Regions from separate parts of the Salinivibrio sp. IB872 genome, predicted to be linked through region 1. Evidence: riboswitches for the same ligand, from Rfam matches in the RefSeq annotation. Region 1 holds a riboswitch; the other holds the start of a gene.
The links. A riboswitch is a leader RNA that binds a small molecule or an ion and turns the genes downstream of it on or off. The one in region 1 is predicted to bind lysine.
Positions count from the first base shown of each region.

Region 2: another riboswitch for lysine. It lies ahead of lysC (lysine-sensitive aspartokinase 3); the one in region 1 lies ahead of BZJ18_RS02395 (Na+/H+ antiporter NhaC family protein).

Region 1 covers NZ_MUFO01000003.1:75,849-83,524, forward strand. The annotation lists gene clpA (ATP-dependent Clp protease ATP-binding subunit ClpA) at 1-850, opposite strand, end outside; gene clpS (ATP-dependent Clp protease adapter ClpS) at 894-1,214, opposite strand; gene cspD (cold shock domain-containing protein CspD) at 2,036-2,257, shown strand; gene BZJ18_RS02390 (thymidine kinase) at 2,370-2,951, opposite strand; gene BZJ18_RS02395 (Na+/H+ antiporter NhaC family protein) at 3,081-4,664, opposite strand; lysine riboswitch at 4,750-4,930, opposite strand; gene BZJ18_RS02400 (H-NS family histone-like protein) at 5,207-5,632, shown strand; gene BZJ18_RS02405 (lytic murein transglycosylase) at 5,712-6,686, opposite strand; gene BZJ18_RS02410 (YcgL domain-containing protein) at 6,699-6,974, opposite strand; gene minC (septum site-determining protein MinC) at 7,249-7,676, shown strand, end outside.
Region 2 covers NZ_MUFO01000051.1:6,291-11,717, forward strand. The annotation lists gene uvrA (excinuclease ABC subunit UvrA) at 1-598, shown strand, start outside; gene BZJ18_RS15025 (Wzy polymerase domain-containing protein) at 598-2,271, shown strand; gene BZJ18_RS15030 (pyridoxal-phosphate-dependent aminotransferase family protein) at 2,279-3,412, opposite strand; lysine riboswitch at 3,640-3,824, shown strand; gene lysC (lysine-sensitive aspartokinase 3) at 3,910-5,295, shown strand; gene metH (methionine synthase) at 5,335-5,427, opposite strand, start outside.

The sequences.
Region 1 (7,676 bases):
TAAAGAGTACGGCATGATCTTCTTTCTCAAGCTGCTTCAAGATGGACTTAAAGCGCTTCTCAAAATCGCCACGATATTTGGTACCCGCAAGAAGCGAGCCAATATCCAGCGAGTAAATCACGCAATCTTTGATGACATCAGGGACTTGCCCTTCTACGATTCTCCATGCGAGGCCTTCAGCGATAGCGGTTTTACCCACGCCGGCTTCGCCGACTAACAGCGGATTGTTCTTACGACGGCGGCATAGCACCTGAATGGTGCGTTCCAGTTCCTTGTCACGACCAATCAACGGATCAATGCCCCCGACCCGCGCGAGCTGATTCAGGTTGGTGGCAAAGTTTTCCAGTTTATCTTCACCGGGCTCGCCACTCGCCTCTTCAGCGCCCATGTCGCTACTCGGCAAATCGTCGTTGTCATCTTTCGTGGTGCCGTGAGAGATAAAATTCACCACATCCAAGCGACTCACGTCGTTCTTTTTCAAAAGGTAAGCCGCGTGAGACTCTTGCTCGCTAAATATCGCGACCAATACGTTCGCACCACTCACTTCGCTGCGCCCTGACGATTGCACATGGAACACCGCGCGTTGCAGTACGCGCTGGAAACTCAATGTCGGTTGCGTTTCGCGTGATTCATCATCAACAGGGATAAGAGGGGTCGTTTGCTCAATAAACGCATCGAGCTCTTTACGCAAGCCATCTAGGTCTGCGCGGCAAGCTGTCAAGGCTTCTTGAGCGGCGGCGTTGTCAATTAACGCGAGAAGCAGGTGCTCCACCGTCATGAATTCGTGGCGCTTTTCACGCGCACGTGCAAAGGCTCCGTTGAGACTCGCTTCAAGTTCTTTGTTCAGCATAAGGCACCTCCCTCAATAACCGCGCTAAAGCGTGCCGGAGAAATCATGCTTTCTCCATGGTGCACAGCAATGGATGACCATGCTCTTTGGCGTACATCATCACTTGTGCCACTTTTGTTTCCGCTACCTCTGCGGTGAATACACCGCAAACGGCTTTTCCTTCGTAGTGCACCGTCAGCATGACTTGCGTCGCTTTGTCCACGTCCATGGCAAAAAACGTCTGGAGCACTTCAATGACAAACTCCATCGGCGTGTAGTCATCGTTGTTCAGCACCACCTTGTACATAGATGGCGGTTGTAGCTTCGTCTTCTCTGACGCTGCGATGTCAGCATCAGGGAGCGCCCACTCGTTCCAATTACTCATAACCACTTACAATGCATTGTTTGGGTGTCTAGGCTGTCGTTGTGGCGGGGCGTTGCTGCCATCCACTGATCCCGTCCACCTATCTTTAAAGTTAAGCCACAGATTGTATTCCAGCAACCCTTTCAATGCGAACAAAGTGTGTCTGTACAATTGTTAGTCACTTACTAAATATCTAGGGGTAAAAGTGCTAAAACGTTCACTGTTCAACAAAAACATCTCAGCCCCCACCATAAAAAGTGTACAAAAATAAAGACATTCCACAGCTATAAAGTGGAAATAACTGTGTTGATGGGATTGAAAAAGGGATTTTCGCTAAATCTATCTCAGTATTTAGACGTAAGAAATTATTCATAAACCAATAAAATTTATTACACCCGATGATTGCGATTTCATTCACGCCACTAGGTTATCCCATCTTGTATAGTGAGATAAATAACTCTAGATACAACACATAAATAGCTGAATTTATAACAATTAAGCGACATTTCACCTATAACAGATAGTCACGTACCGAGCATCCACAGTGAGAGGTGAGTCGATAGATTCATGAAAATGACATTATTGTTTTTTATGCATTTATTGTCAGGCTCTCACACTTTTCCGGATTACTATGAAAATGTTGTTATAAGTTATTATCGATACTTGACTGCCTAAAAGTATCTACTACAGTGGGAATTGTGGTAGATAAACTAACCACTTTTTGATCGCACGCTCACCATCTTGAGCAAATGCTGTCTGATGCGTGCTAGCGCAGAGGTCATGAGTGGGCACTTAGTTTATTGCAAGGTATGCAAAAGTTTGATGCAAGAGGGATGTTTCGCATGGAAACTGGTACAGTAAAATGGTTTAACAATGCCAAGGGATTCGGCTTTATTTGTCCTGAAGAAGGAGAAGGCGACGTTTTTGCGCATTACTCAACAATCCAAATGGACGGATACAGGACGTTGAAAGCGGGTCAAACCGTCAGCTACGAGGTTCAAGAAGGACCGAAAGGCTACCATGCGAGCCAAATCGTCCCCGTTGAACAAGAAGCAGCGAAATAACAACGCGTTATTCGCGACGGTTACAAAGGAAAAAGCGAGCGCATTGCGTTCGCTTTTTTTCGTACTCGGCGCGCTCTACCTTATAGAGACACTCGCCCATCGCAGGCCATGCTCATAGTAAGCCAAGAGCTTCCTTATAGTGCAACCGGCAAACCGATACATAACGCTCGTTACCACCGATCACAACTTGATCGCCATCAGCGATCGCATTGCCATTCGCATCTTGGCGAATCACTCGATTGGCTTTACGACCACAATGACAAACCGTTTTTAGTTCTACTAACTTATCCGCCCAAGCGAGTAAGTATTGAGAGCCTTCAAATAGCTCTCCTCGAAAGTCTGTGCGTAATCCATAACACAACACAGGAATACGCAATTTATCGACCACATCAGTTAACTCAAGCACTTGCTGCTTGGTGAGAAACTGGCTCTCATCCAGTAACAAGCAGTCTACTTTTTCGTGTTCTTGAATGGCTGAAACATGTTCGAATAAATTGGTTTCATTGTGGTACAGGTGCGCCTCTGTCTCTAAACCAATTCGTGAGCTAATTTTTCCCTGACCATATCGGTCATCGATTGCCGCTGTATATAACAGGGGCTGCATGCCTCGCTCTTGATAATTAAAGGCTGATTGCAAAAGTGTTGTCGACTTACCGGCATTCATTGCGGAGTAATAAAAATAAAGCTGCGCCATTGTTATCTCGGGTTATTCGGTCATCAGGCTTAAAATCAATCCAGCATGCTACCGGATCTCATCAAAAAGGAAAGCCCCGACCAGCGGGGCTTTGCGCTCAATCCTATTATGAGGTAGTTACGAGCGAGATTAGGCCATGGCTTTGCACGGGCGCTTTTTCAGCCACAGTAGCGCAAAACAAAGCGCGACAAAGGCCAGTGTCGTGGCGGCAAATGCCAACCATAGTGATGCGGTAAAGCCAAGGACCAAAAAGCCAACCGCGGACACCAGAGCGCCACCAATCGCATAAGGTAACTGTGTCGAGACATGATCAATATGCCCACAGCGTGCCCCTGTAGATGACAAGATGGTGGTATCTGAGATCGGTGAGCAATGGTCACCAAACACCGCACCGGCTAATACCGCCGACAGCATAGGTAACATCAAGGAAATTTCCGTCGCCGCAGCCAGATCGCCCGCGATCGGTAGCATGATACCAAAGGTTCCCCATGAGGTGCCGGTCGCAAATGCCATCACTGCCGCGAGTGAAAAGAGCACAACAGGGAGTAGCTCAGATGGCATATTGCCCTGCACCAATGAAGACAGATATTTACCCGTTTGCAAATCGCCGATGATATGGCCAATAGACCATGCAAACAGCAGAATAAGAATGGCCCCAAACATGGATTTCGCCCCAACCCATAAGGTTTTGCTGATCGCAGGCGCTCCAATCCCTTGTTTGATTGTCATGGCTAAGGCAACGATAAGTCCAGCTGCGCCTCCCATCAGAAGGGACATGCCTACATCAGTATTCTCAAACGCGCCGAGTACTGAGAAGGATACATCGTCACCCGCTAACGCTTGTGCGCCGGTGTAGAGCATCGCACTGATGGTCGCCACAACGAGGACCACAATCGGTAACACCAGATCAGAAACCGTGCCGTGCTCGCTTTCTTCAATCCCAAGATCGTCACAAAGATCGGCACAATTGTCGCTTTCATCCCCTAAGCGACTGCCTTTTTTTGCTTGGTATTCAAATTGACGCATGGGGCCAATATCAAGCTGAAACCAAATCACTGCAAAAACCAGCAGAAGCGCAAAGATTGCATAGAAGTTCATCGGGATCATGGTGACAAAGGCGCCGAGCGGCGTGTAATCAGTCACCCCATGTGCGACTAAAATCGAGCCTATGACAGTAATGATATAAGCGCCCCAGCTCGAAGCGGGAGTGATAACACACATAGGTGCGGCAGTCGAATCGAGAATATACGCCAGCTTGGCTCGAGACACATGGAAGCGATCGGTCACAGGGCGCGAAACAGCCCCCACTGCCAAGCTATTAAAATAGTCATCTACGAAAATAAATACGCCCAAGAAAGCCGCCAGTAATTTTGCTCCTCGTTTGCTTTTAATTCGGCTCTGTGCCCAATTTGCAAACGCTCGTGTTCCTCCAGAGAGGGACAATAAAGCGGTGATCATCCCGAGTAGTACGAGGAAAGCAAGAATACTCATATTCCAGCTATTAATGCTGCCTTCAGCCACAAATAGGCCGGCAACCACATCAAAAAGGTATTGCGCCGATGTTCCTAGGGAAAAGTCAGCGAGTAGTAAGGTACCGAGTACAATCCCCATGCCTAGCGACAACAGCACGCGACGTGTTGCAATGGCAAGGCCCAAAGCCAGCAAGGGTGGAAGTAACGATAAAGCGGATGAAGAAAAGTCTGTTAAGTTCATGATCTCAATATCAACCAATTGGTTGGAGATCTACTGCAGAAACGAAGACTGGTAAGGCGTGGTAACACACAGCAAACAACTTGCCTCCTACAGTAGCGCTCCATAGTGTGTCCTAATTACTATGGCAGTGCTGCCCCTATTCGGTAACAGCCCCAGCACAGTCGGCATGATGGCCTTACTGGCTTCGGCGTTGGATCCTTTCATGTGCGGTCACTGGCATCACCCTCGTGCACATTACTTATAAACAACGCACCTCTACGTTAAGAGTGGAGCATTCTACACAAGATGTTCACTATCGCAACTGTTCACGCACAAAAAGCCACCACTTAAAACGTCACACTATCAAGTGTCGATGAAATCAGTCGCAACCACCCAAATTTTAGGCATATTTTAAAAAACACCCTTAAACATGGGTAACAAATATTGCGAACAGAAAATAAATAATGAAAAATAGGCTCTAATTATTTTATGTAATATTGCATATTTCACTTATACTGTTACCATCCGTTCAATTAACATATAAATCAAATAGGAACCCAATAATGTCTGATGCAATGAAAGCGTTACTTAACCTACGCAGCTTACGTGCTGTCGCGAAAGAAATGACCGCCGAGCAACTTAAAGAAGCGTTAGAAAAGCTACAAACCGTCGTTGAAGAACGTGAAGAGATTGAGCGTCAAGCGCAAGAAGAAGAAAAAGCACGCCTAGCGAAACTAGAAAAATACCGTGAGATGTTAATCGCCGATGGTATTGAACCTGATGAACTCATGAAATTATTAGGTGGTGCAAGCAAGTCTAAATCAACAGGCAAGCGCGCGGCACGCCCTGCTAAATATCAATACACTGATAGCGACGGCTCGGTAAAAACATGGACCGGTCAAGGTCGTATGCCGAAAGTGATCCGTGAAGCAACCGAAAATGGTAGCGCGAAATTAGAAGACTTCTTGATCCCTGGCCAACAAGCCTAAGTGTTGCACATGAAGATAAAAAAAAGAGGCCGGACGGCCTCTTTTTTTATCTGATTCGTAGAATCTCTATCATCACCCATTAACCAAACTTTATCCGGTCTGCCAAATGACTGACTGCTAACGCAAAGTAGTGCGAACGGTTCCATTTCAACAAGCTTTGATAGTTGTTATAAACCAAATAAGCTCGTCCAAGTTCATCATCAGGCTGAATCAACCAAGCTTGAATATCGACATTCGGCAACGCTTGGCCATTAAGACGCGTTACACCCAGTGTTTGCCATTGATTTAATGACAGCGCCTTATTACTTTCGACACCAAGTTTATTCCTATCTATATGCTTTGGTAATTTAACTTGGCGTCCCCATGTGTACGTATCGTCCCAGCCAGCTTGTTTTAGATAGTTCGCCGCAGAAGCAAAGACATCAGCTTCCGTTTGCCAAATATCTTTTTTACCATCTTGGTTCCCATCAACCGCATAATGAAGGAAAGACGTCGGCATAAACTGGCTTTGCCCCATTGCACCGGCCCATGAACCTTTCATGTTTTCAGGCGCAATATGCCCTTCTTGCAATATGGTCAGTGCTGCCATTGTTTGTTGGCGGAAAAAGGCTTCTCGACGCCCATCATAAGCCAATGTGGCCAGTGCTTCGATAACATTGTAGTTGCCTTGCAGTTTGCCAAAATTACTTTCCACGCCCCACAAGGCGACAATGAAACGAGGCTGAACCTGATATTCCTCACCGACTTTTTTTAGCGCCGCATAATGTTTTTTATACAGCGCTTTCGCCTGATCGACTTTCCAATCCGGTACGGCGCGGGGAATGTATTCATCCAAGGTTAAACGCCGCTCAGGTTGATTTCGATCGGCACTGACCGCCCGTTCATGATACTCAATGCCAGCAAACGCGCGTGCCAGTATATCGTCATCAATCCCTGCTTGACGCGCTTCCTCTTTCAATGATTCGACGTACTGATCAAACCCTTCTTTTGCAAATAGCGGCCCCGAGGTAAAAACTGAGGCTGCAACCAATGCTGAAATCAAACCTTTGCGCATACGCTTCCCTAATTACAATTTTTCATTCTTGTTTCGGATAGCCTGCAACGCCGCATCCGGTGGCGGTGGTAATTGTAGAAAGAACCCTTCGTTTTGCAGACTTTGTTTCACTTTCTCAACATCAACAACCGCAAGTTTTTCTCGCTTACCGAGATCAATCATCATGGCAAACTCTGGTTGTCCAAAACTGTTCATTAATGCTTCTGGCACATCATCGAATTTATCTCTCCCCGGTACATAAAGATAGGTGCCTTCTTTCTTTTTGCTACGATAAATTGCGCAATACATCTCAATGTCCTCATCAGCATGCCATAACGATGGCGAAATAGTGTCATCGACGAGTTAAGGTTTGTTAGGCTTTGCCGCAAAATGTGTCACACAATGCTCACTAAACGCGGCTCACATCGCGCACCATGACAAGAAATCGCCAAAATTAGGGGGCAATGTCCGCCGAATATCAAACCCTGCTTGCCGCATCGATGCTGTGAATATACCATGCTATCCAACGTCTGATAATGCGCGTCTGACTCGCGTTTCAACGATATAACCGGAATCAAACAACATGCACAAACACCCGGAGTTGAAAGGCTCAACTTTTACTTTGTCTGTTCTTCATCTTGTGGATGACAATTTTACTGAAGCGGCCGCCATTTTGGCTGATAAGGTTTCCCAAGCCCCCGCATTTTTTGAAGGCGCGCCTGTGGTAGCGGATGTCAGCCGTTTAAAGCTATGCCCAGATCTCACCGCTTTAAAGCACTGTTTAAGTGAAACTGGGATGATTTTAGTCGGCCTTACTGGCGTCACGCATAACGATACCCGCCAGCAAGCCAAATCGGTGGGGCTTGCGGTACTCAAATCGAGCAAGCAATCTCGTGTTGCCGATCCGATTCAAACCCCCACTAAAGTGGTCACGAATCCCGTGCGCTCGGGACAGCAAATCTATGCCAAAAATGCTGACTTGGTGGTATTGAATCATGTCAGTGCCGGGGC
Region 2 (5,427 bases), on a different contig from region 1:
AGGCGATGGGGTGATCAAAGTAGAAATGCACTTCTTGCCCGATGTGTATGTGCCTTGTGATGTGTGTAAAGGGAAACGCTACAACCGCGAAACACTCGAAGTGCGCTATAAAGGCAAAACTATCGATGAAGTCTTGGAAATGACCGTCGAAGACGCACGTGAATTTTTCGACGCCGTCCCCGCTATCAAGCGTAAGCTACAAACGTTGATGGATGTCGGTCTGAGTTATATACGTCTAGGCCAAGCCGCCACCACCTTATCAGGCGGTGAAGCACAGCGGGTAAAACTGGCCCGTGAGCTATCTAAGCGCGATACCGGTAAAACGCTATATATCCTTGATGAACCGACAACCGGCTTGCACTTCCATGATATTCAGCAGTTGCTGAATGTGTTGCATCGCTTACGCGAACAGGGCAACACCATTGTGGTGATCGAGCATAACCTAGATGTGATTAAAACCGCAGATTGGATCATCGATTTAGGACCTGAAGGCGGTAACGGCGGCGGTGAAATCATTGCTCAAGGTACGCCAGAAGAGATCGTCAATGTGGTTGGTAGCCATACGGCCCACTTCTTGAAGCCCATGTTGGAGCGATAATGACACAGGCGTTACCCACCCACCGAGTGAAACGAAAACCGCTTACGGTGCCCTTTTTAGGGGCACTGGCGGCGTTATGGCTGATCTGTTTGCCATTGTATTCGGTCGACTTGCCGTTGGTGGGTATTCGCCATCCTGCTGCCGCTCTGTCGTTACTCACGCTTAGCTTGGTATTGGGGTTCGCCGGACTGGAAGTGTGGCGACAGCACACATGGCGCGTCACTCACTTAACTTGGGCGTTAGTGGCCGCCACGCTCTGTGCCAGTGTGCCATATCTTTATCCGCAAGCGGCAACGCTAAATAGCGGCTATGCCATCGCCGCATTGGTCCTCAGCTTCGGTTTTTTCTCCAGCTTACAGCAGTTTATTTTTAATCATGCCCAGCGACAAAAGCTACTGGCCATTTTGATGCTTGCCTCTTGGTTGGCCATCCTCTCCGTCTTAGGCAACCAATCGCCACCGGGCATAGCGCCTTTTAAATTTGAACATTGGGTGCCGCATTTACCCTCTGCCGTGACCCATGCGTTATTACTCACCGGCCTAAGTTTGGCGGCTTATCTGCTCGCCCGAGAGCCAAGTAACCGCTACCGCCATCCCATAACGCAAAGCGTGTTGGTGTTCACGCCTGTGGTTATCCTGCCCGTGCTTGCCATGCAAGGACGACCGCTACTGCTTCTGTTTGCCCTTTGCGCCATTGCTTTGCAACAGGTTTACCTCAGTCGCTTTGCGACGCGGCGCCAGCATCTTGCGTGGCTAGCCGCCATGTCTGCAGGGGCGTTACTCGCGGTGTTCGGGCTGACCGGGCAAGAAAGCTGGCAATGGCTCACGCCTCAAGATAAGCGCGTACTGTGGCTTGCATGGCAGCAATTTCAACAAACGCCTTTTTTTGGCGTTGGCATGGGTCATGGACAAACTACTCTACTGCTCGCATCGGCGGCACATCCGGGACACACTGGCCCCGTGAAATTGCCGAGCGCGTTAGCATTGTGGTTATTGGAAGGTGGGCTTGTGATAGCACTGGCGTATCTTGCGGTGATACTGCCACTGGCGCTTCGCATTATCCGCGCCCCTTCAGGCACGCGGCGTATGCTCGTTGCACTCGTGCTTCCGCCACTCACTGGCTTGCTTATCTATCCGGCCAGCGGTACGCAGTGGTTTAACGGCATTTTACTGCTCATGTGGCTGTACTGGCTGGATAATTTAACCAGCAAATACCAACGAATCACATTTTCTACCGCCGAATATGGGCAGCGTATCGCGACACGCAGTATTGTCACTGTAATGATCTTGGTGGGATTGTTGTGCCTATCATCGGTGTATTTAGCCAATCGCTACCTGCGTGACTCTTTATTAACCTCTCAGCGTATTGCACTCTACCAGCAACATCCATGGTGGCAAAGCAAACTCACCCAAGGGCTCGCGGAACAGCACTTTCAGCACACCCTAGAGACACTGTCGGATGCCGAGCGCCACCAGCACCTGAACCTATGGCTGCAGCATGTGGCACAACACCCCACGTTTGCGGGCTACCAGCATGCTTACCAGATTGCACTGCAAATTGGCGATACGCAGCGGGCGCGCGATATTCAGCAAGAGGCGCGATATTTGTTTCCGCAAGCAGCCAAGGTGTGGACCACTCGCCACACCTTACCGATGCGCACTCCGCCGGAATAACGTACGCTTAGCGCAGTGCGTCGCCCAATGCTTTTAAGCATAGCGCGATGTTTTCTTCACGCGCACTGTAGCCCATTAAGCCAATTCGCCATGCCTTACCAGCGAGATCGCCCAAGCCTGCACCGATTTCGAGGTTATAGGTGTTGAGCAGATGTTGGCGTACCGCGCCATCATCGACGCCATCCGGGATATACACCGCGTTCAATTGCGGCAAGCGATAAGGCTCATCCACCACAAAGCGGATACCTAAATCGTCCAACCCCGCTTTTAAGCGTTGATGCATGGTTCGATGACGCTGCCAAGCGTTTTCAATTCCCTCTTGATATAACTTGAGCAATGATTCATGCAATGCATACAGACTATTGACCGGTGCAGTATGGTGATAACTGCGTTTGCCGTCACCGCTCCAATAGCCCAGCACTAAGCTTTGATCGAGAAACCAGCTTTGCACCTTGTGGGTGCGCGCTTGCATTTTTTCAACGGCACGCGCCGAGAAGGTGACTGGCGATAAGCCCGGGACGCATGACAAGCATTTCTGGCTACCAGAGTAGACCGCATCAAGTTGCCATTCATCGACTTTCAAGGGTACACCGCCAAGTGATGTTACGGCATCAACAATGGTAAGGCAGCCGTGCTCGCGCGCCAGCGTCGCCAGTGTTTGCGCATCTGAGCAAGCGCCCGTGGAGGTTTCAGCATGAACAAACGCGACGATGCTAGCCTCTGGATGCGCTTTTAATGCCGCTTCAACCTTGTCGGGGCTGACAGGCTCGCCCCATGCATCGTCAACCATCACCGCATGCGCACCACAGCGTTCAACGTTTTCTCGCATTCGGTCACCAAACACCCCATTGCGACAGACAATCACGGTATCACCGGGCTCTACAAGGTTAACGAAGCACGCTTCCATTCCTGCACTCCCGGGGGCAGAGACCGCAATGGTAAACGGATTCTCGGTCTGAAAGGCATATTGTAAGAGCTGTTTGACCTCATCCATCATCGCAATAAAAAGGGGATCGAGATGTCCCAACGTCGGACGACTCAACGCCTGCAACACTTGCGGAGAAATATCAGACGGGCCAGGGCCCATCAGGGTGCGCTCTATCGGCTGAAATGAGCGGATATCGGAAATTGAAGTTGCCATAACCTATCCTTGTGTCTGCTAAATTTGCGCTTTCCGTTATAGCATACTTTGTGTTCATCGCCCCATTGTCACATTGCGAACTTACGTGCTAGAGCGCATATTCAACGGGTGGCGGATAGCAGCGATATAGGTGCCTGATCGTCGCTTTGCAACTCAATTGGCGGTTGACAACCACTCACCAGCGCCCGTAATGTAACCACTCACCATGTGGATCAACACATGGCCGAACATACAGAAGAGGTGCATCACTCAGGCAGTTATCACGCGGAGCCCTACTCCAAGGCGTGATAATCAGGGGAGGCGATGCCGAGGGGGTTCCGACAGGGTAAGGAGCCGCCGGCCATGAAGGCTGAATCCTTCAGGCTGTCACTTGTCATCCATTTGGACAGACAGGTGGAGCGCTTCTGGCAGAATGCCTGCCGTTTGCTCTTCCTTTTTGCTCGCGTTTGCGACGTGACTTCTGATGTTCCCCACTGACTTTTAAATATGTTGAATCAATGAGCACGAGCTCAAAAGGGGAAAAGGACGTGAACCCGTTACCATCTATTTCAGTCGCTAAATTTGGCGGCACCAGTGTTGGCACCTTTGCCGCCATGCAACAAAGTGCCGCAGTGATTATGCGCCATCCTGAGACCCGTTTTGTAGTGATTAGCGCATGTGCCGGCGTCACCAACCATCTTGTCGCCTTAGCCCAAGGCATAAAAAACGATGTCTTACGCCAAAACACACTGGATGCAATAGACGCTATCCACCAGCAAATACTGGCAGCTTTGCCCGCTTGTCATCACACCCAAGAAGCAGTGCGAACGCTCCACCAGCAGATTATCTCCTTGAGTGAGCAAGCCTGTGAGGCCCCGAGCGAAGCGCTTACCGATGCCTTGGTTGCCTGTGGCGAGCTTACCTCTACGCACCTGTTTACTCGCTTGCTCGTCCATCTTGGCCTGCCCGCAGTTCGGATTGATGCCCGCGAATATTTGAAAACGGATAGCCAATTTGGTCACGCTATTCCAGATATCGCCCTAACTCAGCAACAGTGTCAGCGCTTGAATGCGCAGCTAGACAATCACATTCTCGTGACCCAAGGCTTTATCGGTGCCGACAAAGAAGGACGAACGACCACTCTTGGCCGAGGAGGCAGCGACTACAGTGCCGCTTTGTTTGCCGAAGCGCTCGGGGCAACAAGCTTGGCGATTTGGACCGATGTACCGGGCATTTATACTACCGACCCACGCCTCGCTGCCAAAGCACGTCCTATTGCTGAGATCAGCTTTAGTGAAGCTTCGGAGATGGCGACGTTTGGCGCCAAAGTGCTCCACCCGTCCACGCTATTACCCGCGGTACGCCAGCATATTCCTGTCTTTGTCGGGGCGGCCTGTGCGCCGGAAAAAGGCGGGACTTGGATCCGAGAACACGCGGAATCATCCCCCCTATTCCGCGCCATTGCGTTGCGCCGAAATCAAACCATGGTGACCTTGACCAGCTTGACGATGTTCCAAGCGTATGGCTTTCTTGCCAGCGTCTTCGCGATCCTAGCGCGCTATCAGATCTCCGTCGATCTGATCACTACCTCCGAAGTCAGTGTGTCTTTGACACTCGATCAAACCAATACACAAGGTGAGGTGCCCCGTTTGCCTGATGCCGCCTTGGAGGAACTCTCGACCTTGTGCCATGTTGACGTTTGCCAACACTTGGCCGTGGTCGCCTTAATTGGTAATGAGATGCGTCATACTCCGGGGGCGGTGACGCCGGTATTTAACGCCTTAGATACCGCCACCTTGCGCATGATTTGTTATGGCGCGAGTAATCACAATGTCTGTATGGTGGTTGATGACGACAGTGCCACCGAGGTGGTGCAGCGTTTACATACACAGCTTTTTGAGTAAAACCCAAAAGAAAAGCCAGCGTGCGCTGGCTTTTCTCGGTTAGGCATTAAGATTAGGGCCTAGCCACTTTTCAGCTTCCTCAAGACACCAGCCTTTACGTGCCGCGTAGCTATCACGTTGATCGTTTTGAAT